DNA from 2 places in the Pseudomonas sp. PA1(2017) genome. Region 2 is predicted to be linked to the other one. Evidence: predicted binding sites of a transcription regulator. Region 2 holds the regulator's gene; the other holds the start of a gene.

Region 1 (4,693 bases), on a different contig from region 2:
GACCAGACCTATCGCGCACGCCATCCGGTGTTCGCCACCGTTTTCCAGAATGCCCAGGGCGGCACCCACGGCTCGCTGTTCGCCGATCAGGATCAACCCGGTGCCGGCGTTCAGGTGCTCGGTATCGTGGAGGACCAGAGCAGCCTGATGCCGCGCTACGAGCCCAATCATCCGGCGGCGGATGAGGCGGGTTACGTGTATTACCCAAACGTCAACGTGGTCGAGGAGATGGCGGACATGATTTCTGCCAGCCGCGCCTTCCAGACCAACGTGGAAATGATGAACACCGCCAAGCAGATGATGCAGCGCGTGCTGACTCTGGGTCAGTGAGCGGGGAGTGAGAGATGAGCACTGTTGATGGCGTCAGCTCCAGTTCGGTACTGGACAAGTATCAGGTCAAGCAGGACAGCACGCAGAACAAGGAACTGGGCAAGGATCAGTTTCTCAACCTGCTAGTGGCCCAGCTGAACAACCAGAACCCGCTGGAGCCCCAGGGCAATGGCGAGTTCATCGCGCAGCTGGCGCAGTTCAGTACCGTTGAGGGGGTCGAGAAGCTCAATTCGAGCATGGAGACCATCCTGTCCGGCTATCAGTCTTCGCAGGCGCTCCAGGCTTCCTCGTTGGTCGGGCGCAAGGTGATCGTGCCGGTCGACAAGGCGGTCGTCGATACCAGCGAGAGCTTCAAGGCCAGCGCCGTGCTGCCGACCAGCAGCAGTAACGTGTACGTCAACGTCTACGACAGCGCCGGCGCGGTGGTCAGTCGTATCAACCTGGGTGAGCAGCAGGCCGGCAACGTCAGCTTCATCTGGGACGGCAAGGACTCGAGCGGCAACGTCATGAAGCCAGGTACCTACAGGTTCGAGGCGCAGGCCACGTACGGCAACGAAACCAAAGGGCTTTACACGCTGTTGCCGGCCAACGTCGACAGCGTAACCCTGGGTGGCAACGAATTGATGCTTAACCTGGCAGGAATCGGCAACGTGCCGTTGTCCCAGGTGCAGGTCATTGGTCAGTAATTAACAGGCTGTAAATGCCGGGTTTTCGGCAAGGAGAATTTTCATGTCGTTCAATATCGGTCTTAGTGGCCTGCGTGCTGCGACCAGTGACCTCAACGTAACGGGTAACAACATCGCCAACGCCGGCACCGCTGGCTTCAAGCAGTCACGCGCCGAGTTTGCCGACCTGTATGCCTCGTCCATGCTCAGCAGCGGCTCCAATCCGATCGGCAGCGGCGTGCTGCTCAGTGACGTGTCTCAGTTGTTCAGCCAGGGCAACATCAACTACACGAAGAACTCGCTGGATCTGGCCATCAATGGCAGCGGTTTTTTCCGTACCAGCAACAATGGCGATATCAGCTATACCCGTGCCGGCTACTTCGGCACCGACCGTGAAGGTTTCATCGTAAACAACTTCGGGCATAACCTGCAGGGCTATGGTGTGGACGCCAATGGCAACCTGCAGAATGGCATCATCGGCAATCTGAGAGTGGAAACGGCCAGCCAGGCGCCGCGCTCGACGAGTACCATCACCCAGCCGTTCAACCTGAACTCCACTGAGTCCGTACCCGTTTTGCGTCAGAGTGCTTACGACACGGCCTATCAGACAGCCTTCAATGGCGTGCTTTTGCCGGGTAATCCCAATCCGACTCCTGCTGAAATCGCGGCCGCTACTGCGGCGGCCACTCCGGCGGAGCTCGCGGCGGCGAATGCGGCGGGTGCGACGGCAGGTACGACTGCGGCCAATGCCTCGTTCAATCCGGCAGACCCGACCAGTTACAACCGCTCCACGTCGGTCAATATCTTCGACGCCCAGGGTAACGCGCACTCCTTCACCCAGTATTTCGTGAAGACGGGTGCGAACAGCTGGGATGTGAAGATTCTGGTCGACGGCCGTAATCCGCTTGATCCGACCAGCACTCAGGCGCTGTCGGCCGGCGTGACGTTCGATGCGTCCGGTAAAATGCAGGCCATTGATCCGGCTAATTTGAGCGCCGGGCTGACGGTCGCACCCGATGGTTCCATCAACATGAATGGCTGGGTGCCTGCTGCGCCGACCAATGCCGAAGGTACGACCTGGGCGCCCAATGGGTCTGCGGCCAGTGCTGCGATCAAGTTCGATTTTCGCGGCTCTACGCAGTTCAACAGCACTTTCTCGGTCGCCAAGGTCGTGCAGGACGGTTACAGCACGGGCGAGCTGGCCGGGCTGGAAATTGACGAGACTGGTGTGTTGTTTGCGCGCTATACAAACGGTCAAACCAAGGTTCAAGGTCAGCTGGTTCTGGCTAACTTCGCCAATATGCAGGGGCTGACGCCGGTTGGCAAAACCGCATGGGTGCAGTCTTCCGAATCGGGGGAGCCGGTGATCGGCACGCCGAAAAGCGGCACGCTGGGCACGCTTCAGGCCGGTGCTTTGGAAGACTCCAACGTCGAACTGTCCGATCAACTGGTCAACCTGATCGTGGCGCAGCGTAACTACCAGGCCAACGCCAAGACCATCGAAACCGAGAGTGCGATCACGCAGACCATCATCAACCTGCGTTAAGCGTCAGGGAGCCGTTGCCGAAACCGGCAACGGCTCGCCGAGCGACAAATTACAGGCTCCCTCGGGAGCCTTTTTGTTTTATTAAATTCCTTTATATTCATAGGCTTAATATTGTTTTTGAAATGTGGCACGTGTATTGCTATTGAGGTTTTGTCAGAGTCGCGGGCGCGTTGCCCACCTCGGAGGAAAACATGGACAAAATGCTGTACGTCTCCATGACTGGTGCCCACAACAACACGTTGGCCCAGCGTGCCCACGCCAACAATCTGGCGAACATCTCCACCACCGGTTTTCGTCGTGATTTCGAGCAGGCGCGTTCGATGCCGATTTTCGGCGAGAGCCAGCCTTCTCGTGTATTCGCCATGAGCGAACGGCCGGGTACCGACTTCACCCCCGGCACGCTGCAGGAAACCGGGCGCGATCTGGACGTCGCCATCGGCGGTAAGGGCTGGCTGGCCGTGCAGGCCCCCGACGGCACCGAGGCTTACGTTCGCACCGCAAGCCTCAACGTGGATGCCCAAGGCATGTTGCGTACCGGCAACGGTATGCCGGTGATGGGCAATGCCGGTCCCATTGCCGTGCCGCCGGAGCAGAAAATCGAGATTGGCCAGGACGGCACCATCAGCATTCGCGCGCTCGGCGAGGCGCCCCGGGTGCTCGCTGAAGTCGACCGGCTGCGCTTGGTCAACCCTGATCAAAAACAGATGCAGAAGGGCACGGACGGCATGATCCGCTTCAACGGCCCTCAGCCGCCGGAGGCCGACGCCACGGTGCAGATCACCTCGGGCTTTCTCGAATCCAGCAACGTCAATGCAGTCGAGGAGATGACCTCGATCCTGGCGTTGTCCCGGCAGTTCGAGCTGTCCGTCAAGATGATGCGCACTGCAGAAGATAATGACACTGCCATGGCGCGCGTCTTGCAGATGAGCTGATAACCAACACGCGGCGCCACGAATCCGGCGCCCGAGGAGAACGCTATGCTTCCGTCACTGTGGGTCGCCAAGACCGGCTTGTCCGCTCAGGACATGAACCTGACGACCATTTCCAACAACCTGGCCAACGTGTCCACCACCGGCTTCAAGCGTGACCGCGCCGAGTTCGAGGACCTGCTGTACCAGATCCGTCGCCAGCCCGGCGGTCAGTCCAGCCAGGACAGCCAGTTGCCCTCCGGCCTGCAGCTCGGTACCGGTGTGCGCATCAATGGCACCCAGAAAATCTTCACCGCCGGCAGCCTGCAGACCACCGAGCAGCCGATGGACATGGCCGTCAACGGCCGCGGCTTCTTCCAGGTGCTGATGCCCGATGGCACGGTGTCCTATACCCGTGATGGCAGCTTCCACCTGAACGCCAACGGCCAGGTGGTCACCTCCCAGGGTTTCGCCCTGGAGCCGGCCATCGTGCTGCCGCCGGAAGTGCGCACCTTCACCGTCGGCGAAGACGGCACCGCGTCGGTCACCACCACCGGTAACCCGCAGCCGCAGATCGTCGGTAACCTGCAGATCGCCGACTTCATCAACCCGGCGGGCCTGGAAGCGATCGGCAACAACCTGTTTCTGGAAACCGCTTCCAGCGGTGCGCCGCAGGTCGGTACGCCTGGCCTCAACGGCCTGGGCACGACCCTGCAGAATACGCTGGAAAACTCCAACGTCAGCGTGGTCGAGGAGATGGTCAACATGATCACCACCCAGCGCGCCTACGAGATGAACTCCAAGGTCATCTCCACCGCTGACCAGATGCTGTCCTTCGTCACCCAGAACCTTTAAGACCCCGGGGTAGGCATTCGCTCACCCCCTGATACGCCCGAACGCTGTGAGGTAGTGGTTATGAACCGCTTGGTGTGTGTGTTCTCGATTCTCGGCAGCGTAGTGCTGAGTGGCTGCGTGGCGCCTGCCGCCCGGCCGAACGATCCCTACTACGCACCCGTGCTGCCACGCACGCCACTGCCGGCCGCGCAGAACAACGGCTCGATCTTTCAATCCGGGTTCGAAAGCAATCTGTATGGTGATCGCAAGGCCTTTCGCGTGGGCGATGTGATCACCATCACCCTCAACGAGCGCACCCAGGCGAGCAAGAATGCCACGTCGAAGATCGCCAAGAACAGCAACGCCAATATCGGCCTGACCTCGCTGTTCGGCGGCGGGGTGTCGATCAA
Region 2 (4,693 bases):
ACCTCATCGAGCAGTTCGGCGAAGCGCCTGAGCTGGCTGGGCAGGTTGCGTGCGTCGATGGACACCGCCACCTGCGGATGCAGCAATTCGGTGTTGGGTAATGCGCGCTCCGCCAGCTCTGGCAGCAACCCAGCGGGCAGGTTGTCGATGCAATAGAACCCATTGTCTTCGAGCACATCGAGCGCCGTGCTCTTGCCCGAGCCGGAACGACCGCTGACGATGATCAGGCGCATGGGTTCACCCCGCAGGCTATTGGCCGTTCTGGACGTTCACGACGGTCTGGTACAGGGATTCGCTGTCTTGAGCCTGGCGAAGCCGTTCGCGGACATCCTCACGGTCGAACATGCTGGCGATCTGGCGCAGCAGTTCGAGGTGTTCGTCGGTGGCCGCCTCAGGAACCAGCAGCACGAAGAGCAGGTCGACGGGGGCGCCATCGATAGCGTCGAAGTCGACCGCAGTGCTCAGCTTGAGCAGGGCACTGATCGGCGTGCTACAGCCGGGCAGGCGGCAGTGGGGAATGGCGATGCCGTTACCGAAGCCAGTCGAACCGAGCTTCTCGCGGGCGATCAGGCTTTCATAGATGGTCTGGCCATCGAGATCGGGCAGGTCACGCGCGATCACGCTGGCTATCTGTTCGAGGACGCGTTTCTTGCTGCCGCCCGGCACGTTCACCAGGGAACGGCCGGGGGTCAGGATGGTTTCAAGTCGGATCATAGGAGAAGGACGAACTCAGCGGGCCATTGCGCCCTGCTGGCGATCGAGCTGTTTTTCCTTGTGCTTGATAAGTTGGCGATCGAGTTTGTCGGTGAGTAGATCGATGGCTGCATACATGTCGTCGTGCTCGGCATTGGCCACCACTTCGCCTCCTGCGATGTGCAAGGTGGCTTCGACTTTCTGCTTGAGTTTCTCGACCTCCAGGATGACCTGCACATTGGTGATCTTGTCGAAGTGTCGCTCGAGGCGCTCGAGCTTTTCTTCGATGTAGCTGCGTAGTGCGTCTGTCACATCCAGCTGGTGTCCACTGATGTTGACTTGCATACCGCTTCTCCTTGTTGCCGTGTGTGAGTGGCGGGTGTTGAACCCGCCGCAGGAACACTGGGGCTTCGCTTTCGCTACAAGGGCTCCCTTACATCAGTCGCTTGCGTTCGCTCGAAGGCGCTATACCGAGCGATTCACGGTACTTGGCGACTGTGCGGCGCGCCACTTGAATGCCCTGTGCTTCCAGTAAACCAGCGATCTTGCTGTCGCTCAATGGCTTTTTCGCATTTTCCGCTGCGACCAGTTTTTTGATGATTGCGCGGATCGCGGTCGACGAACATTCACCGCCTTCGGAGGTGCTGACATGACTGGAGAAGAAGTACTTCAGCTCGTAAATGCCACGCGGTGTGTGCATGTACTTCTGGGTGGTGACGCGGGAGATGGTCGACTCGTGCATGCCTACCGCCTCGGCGATGTCGTGCAGTACCAGTGGTTTCATCGCCTCGTCGCCATAATCCAGGAAGCCGCGCTGGTGCTCGACGATCTGCGTGGCGACCTTCATAAGGGTTTCGTTGCGGCTCTGCAGGCTCTTGATGAACCAGCGTGCTTCCTGCAACTGGTTGCGCATGAAGGTGTTGTCGGCGCTGGAGTCGGCGCGCTTCACGAAGCCGGCATACTGGGCGTTGACGCGCAGACGCGGCATGGCTTCCTGGTTGAGCTCGACCAGCCAGCGATCATTGTGCTTGCGCACGATCACGTCCGGCACCACGTACTCCGGTTCGCTGGACTCGATCTGCGAGCCGGGTCGCGGGTTGAGGCTCTGGATCAGCTCGATGACCGGGCGCAGCTCATCTTCCTTGAGTTTCATGCGGCGCATCAGCTGACTGTAGTCACGGTTGCCGAGCAGATCCAGATAATCGCTGGTCAGGCGCTGCGCTTCGCTGAGCCAGGGCGTGGAGGCGGGCAGTTGGCGCAGTTGCAGGAGCAGGCACTCGCGCAGATCCCGTGCAGCGATGCCCGATGGCTCGAACTGCTGGATACGGTGCAGAACGGCTTCGACTTCATCCAGCTCGACGTCCAGCTCGGGGTCGAACGACTCGACGATTTCGTCGAGGGTTTCCTCCAGATAGCCCTGGTCGTTGATGCAGTCGATGAGCGTCACGGCGATCAGGCGGTCCTTGTCGGACATGGGCGCCAGATTGAGTTGCCAGAGCATATGGCTCTGCAGGCTCTCGCCGGATGAGGTGCGGGTGGTGAAATCCCATTCGTCATCATCGTTGCTAGGCAGGCTGCTGGCGCTGGTCTGGTAGATGTCTTCCCAGGCCGTGTCGACGGGCAATTCGTTGGGAATGCGTTCGCCCCATTCACCCTCTTCGAGGTTGTCGACGGTCTGGGTGCTTTCCTGGAAGCTGGATTCCTGAAAGGTCTCTTCCTGGGCGGCGGGCGAGGTCGGGCTTTCGGCGCCATCGGCCATCGGGTCGGAATTGTCGAAGTCTTCGCCTTCTTCCTGACGCTCCAGCATCGGGTTGGATTCCAGCGCCTCCTGGATTTCCTGTTGCAGGTCCAGGGTCGACAGTTGGAGCAGGCGAATGGCTTGTTGCAGCTGCGGTGTCATCGTCAGCTGCTGGCCCATTTTCAGGACTAGCGATGGTTTCATTGCAGACCTTATCCGGCGTCTGTACGTAATCCACGACAGGGCGACGAAGCGCCACTAGGAAGCAAATTATATGCCTGAATCCAAGCCCTTTGCCTAGAGCCTGTTACCATTTCGTTTCGATGTCGCTCGGACGGTAACAGGCTCTTGCAGAGGTTCATGGGGAGGGATCCGCTACAGGCGGAATTCGTGACCCAGGTAGACGTCCTTGACAGTCTGGTTGGCCAGGATCGCCGCCGAATCGCCTTCGGCAATGAGCTGGCCCTCGCTGACGATGTAGGCGGTTTCGCAGATGTCCAGGGTTTCGCGCACGTTGTGATCGGTAATCAGCACGCCAATGCCCTTGGCCTTGAGGTGGTGAATGATCTGCTTGATATCACCGACCGAAATGGGGTCCACGCCGGCGAAGGGTTCATCGAGCAGGATGAATTTCGGCGAGGTGGCCAGGGCGCGGGCAATTTCGACGCGGCGGCGTTCACCACCGGACAGGCTCATGCCCAGGTTGTCGCGAATATGAGTGATGTGGAATTCCTGCAGCAGGCTCTCGAGTTCCTGCAGCCGCTGTTCGCGGTTGAGGTCTTTACGGGTTTCCAGAATCGCCATGATGTTGTCGGAAACGCTGAGCTTGCGGAAGATCGAGGCTTCCTGGGGCAGGTAGCCAATCCCGGCGCGCGCGCGGCCGTGCATCGGCTGGTGGCTGACGTCGAGGTCGTCGATCAGTACGCGGCCCTGATCGGCCTGTACCAGGCCTACGATCATGTAGAAGCACGTGGTCTTGCCGGCGCCGTTGGGGCCGAGCAAACCGACGATCTGGCCGCTTTCGATGCTCAGGCTCACGTCGCGCACGACCTGGCGACCCTTGTAGCTCTTGGCCAGGTGCTGGGCTTTGAGAGTCGCCATGGTTATTGGCCCTGCTCGGCAGCGGGGGCTGCCTTCTTCTGCGGCTGGATCACCATGTCGATGCGCGGGCGCGGGCTCGACACGTTGGTGCCGGTGGCGCGGCCGGCGTTTACGATCTGACGGCGCGTGTCGTAGACGATCTTCTCGCCTTCGAAGGTGTTGCCTTCCTGCACGACCTTAGCCTGATCGATCAGCACGATGCGCTCGTTGGCGGCGAAGTACTGGATGGTCAGGCCGTACGCCTTGACGATCTGCTTGTCGGCGGCCGGCTTCTGCTCGTAATAGGCAGGTTTGCCCACCGAGGTGAACACGTCGACTTCACCCTGCGCATTCTGGGTGATGGTGACGGTGTCGCCGGTGATCTTCATGGTGCCCTGAGTGATCACCACGTCGCCGCGGTATACCGCCACGCCTTGTTTGTCGTCCAGTTCAGCGCTGTCGGCCTGCACGCGGATCGGTTGATCGCGGTCACTCGGCAGAGCCCAGGCGCTTACGCTTCCGAGCGTGGCGCCGAGGCTGAGAAGTAGGGGGAGGGTTTTAACGAACCTCATGCTGGCCTCTTACGTTGGACTGCAGGATCATCCTGCCGTCATTCAAGTACGCTTTCATTCCTTGTGCCGTGGTCACCCCATTGGCCGCGTCGATTCTAACGGCTTGCTGGGTCTGCGCATATTCCTTCTGCGGGAATACGGTCAGGCGGCTGGTGGTGAGTATAGTGGGGCGGCCCTTTTCGTCCGTACGCTCGACGCGCACCTGATCGATCAGTTCGACTTCGTTGCCGTCGGGGCCGACTTCGCCACGGGCGCTACGTACCTTCCAGGGCAGCTCGGTGCCGCGGAACAGGTTCATGCGCGGTTCGGTCAGCAGCGTGGTGTCGGTGCTCTGCACGTGCTCGAGTTTTTCGCTGGTCATGTCGTTCTGGATGCGACCGTCGGGCAGATACTGCACGCTGCGCGCGTTGATCGCATAGAAATCGATGGGGTTTTCCGGCCCGGTGTGCTGCGGCGCGCTGGAGAAGCTGTCCGGGTTGATGTTCCAGTAGCCGGCCGCCACCACCAGCAGTGCGCCGAAGGTCAGCAGGACGGGAGTGAGGAATTTGCGCAGCATCGGCGAGCCCTACAGGTAGACGGATTGGGCGGCGTCAAGCGTGCCCTGTCCGCG

Evidence for each region. Region 2 encodes sigma-54, which starts transcription at its own class of promoters, with help from an activator protein. Its sites were predicted from a motif close to ANTGGCATNNANNTTGCTNT; they were not measured.
Region 1: the regulator sigma-54 is predicted to act here: its motif matches at 2,665-2,684, upstream of BVH01_RS14735 (flagellar basal body rod protein FlgF).

Annotation. Positions count from the first base shown of each region.
Region 1 is NZ_MSXU01000010.1:41,259-45,951, reverse strand. It holds gene flgC (flagellar basal body rod protein FlgC) at 1-330, shown strand, start outside; gene flgD (flagellar hook assembly protein FlgD) at 345-1,016, shown strand; gene BVH01_RS14740 (flagellar hook protein FlgE) at 1,060-2,541, shown strand; gene BVH01_RS14735 (flagellar basal body rod protein FlgF) at 2,733-3,473, shown strand; gene flgG (flagellar basal-body rod protein FlgG) at 3,519-4,304, shown strand; gene flgH (flagellar basal body L-ring protein FlgH) at 4,365-4,693, shown strand, end outside.
Region 2 is NZ_MSXU01000002.1:74,360-79,052, reverse strand. It holds gene rapZ (RNase adapter RapZ) at 1-233, opposite strand, end outside; gene ptsN (PTS IIA-like nitrogen regulatory protein PtsN) at 250-714, opposite strand; gene hpf (ribosome hibernation-promoting factor, HPF/YfiA family) at 730-1,038, opposite strand; gene BVH01_RS04620 (RNA polymerase factor sigma-54) at 1,127-2,635, opposite strand; gene lptB (LPS export ABC transporter ATP-binding protein) at 2,807-3,532, opposite strand; gene lptA (lipopolysaccharide transport periplasmic protein LptA) at 3,535-4,083, opposite strand; gene lptC (LPS export ABC transporter periplasmic protein LptC) at 4,070-4,639, opposite strand; gene BVH01_RS04600 (HAD family hydrolase) at 4,649-4,693, opposite strand, start outside.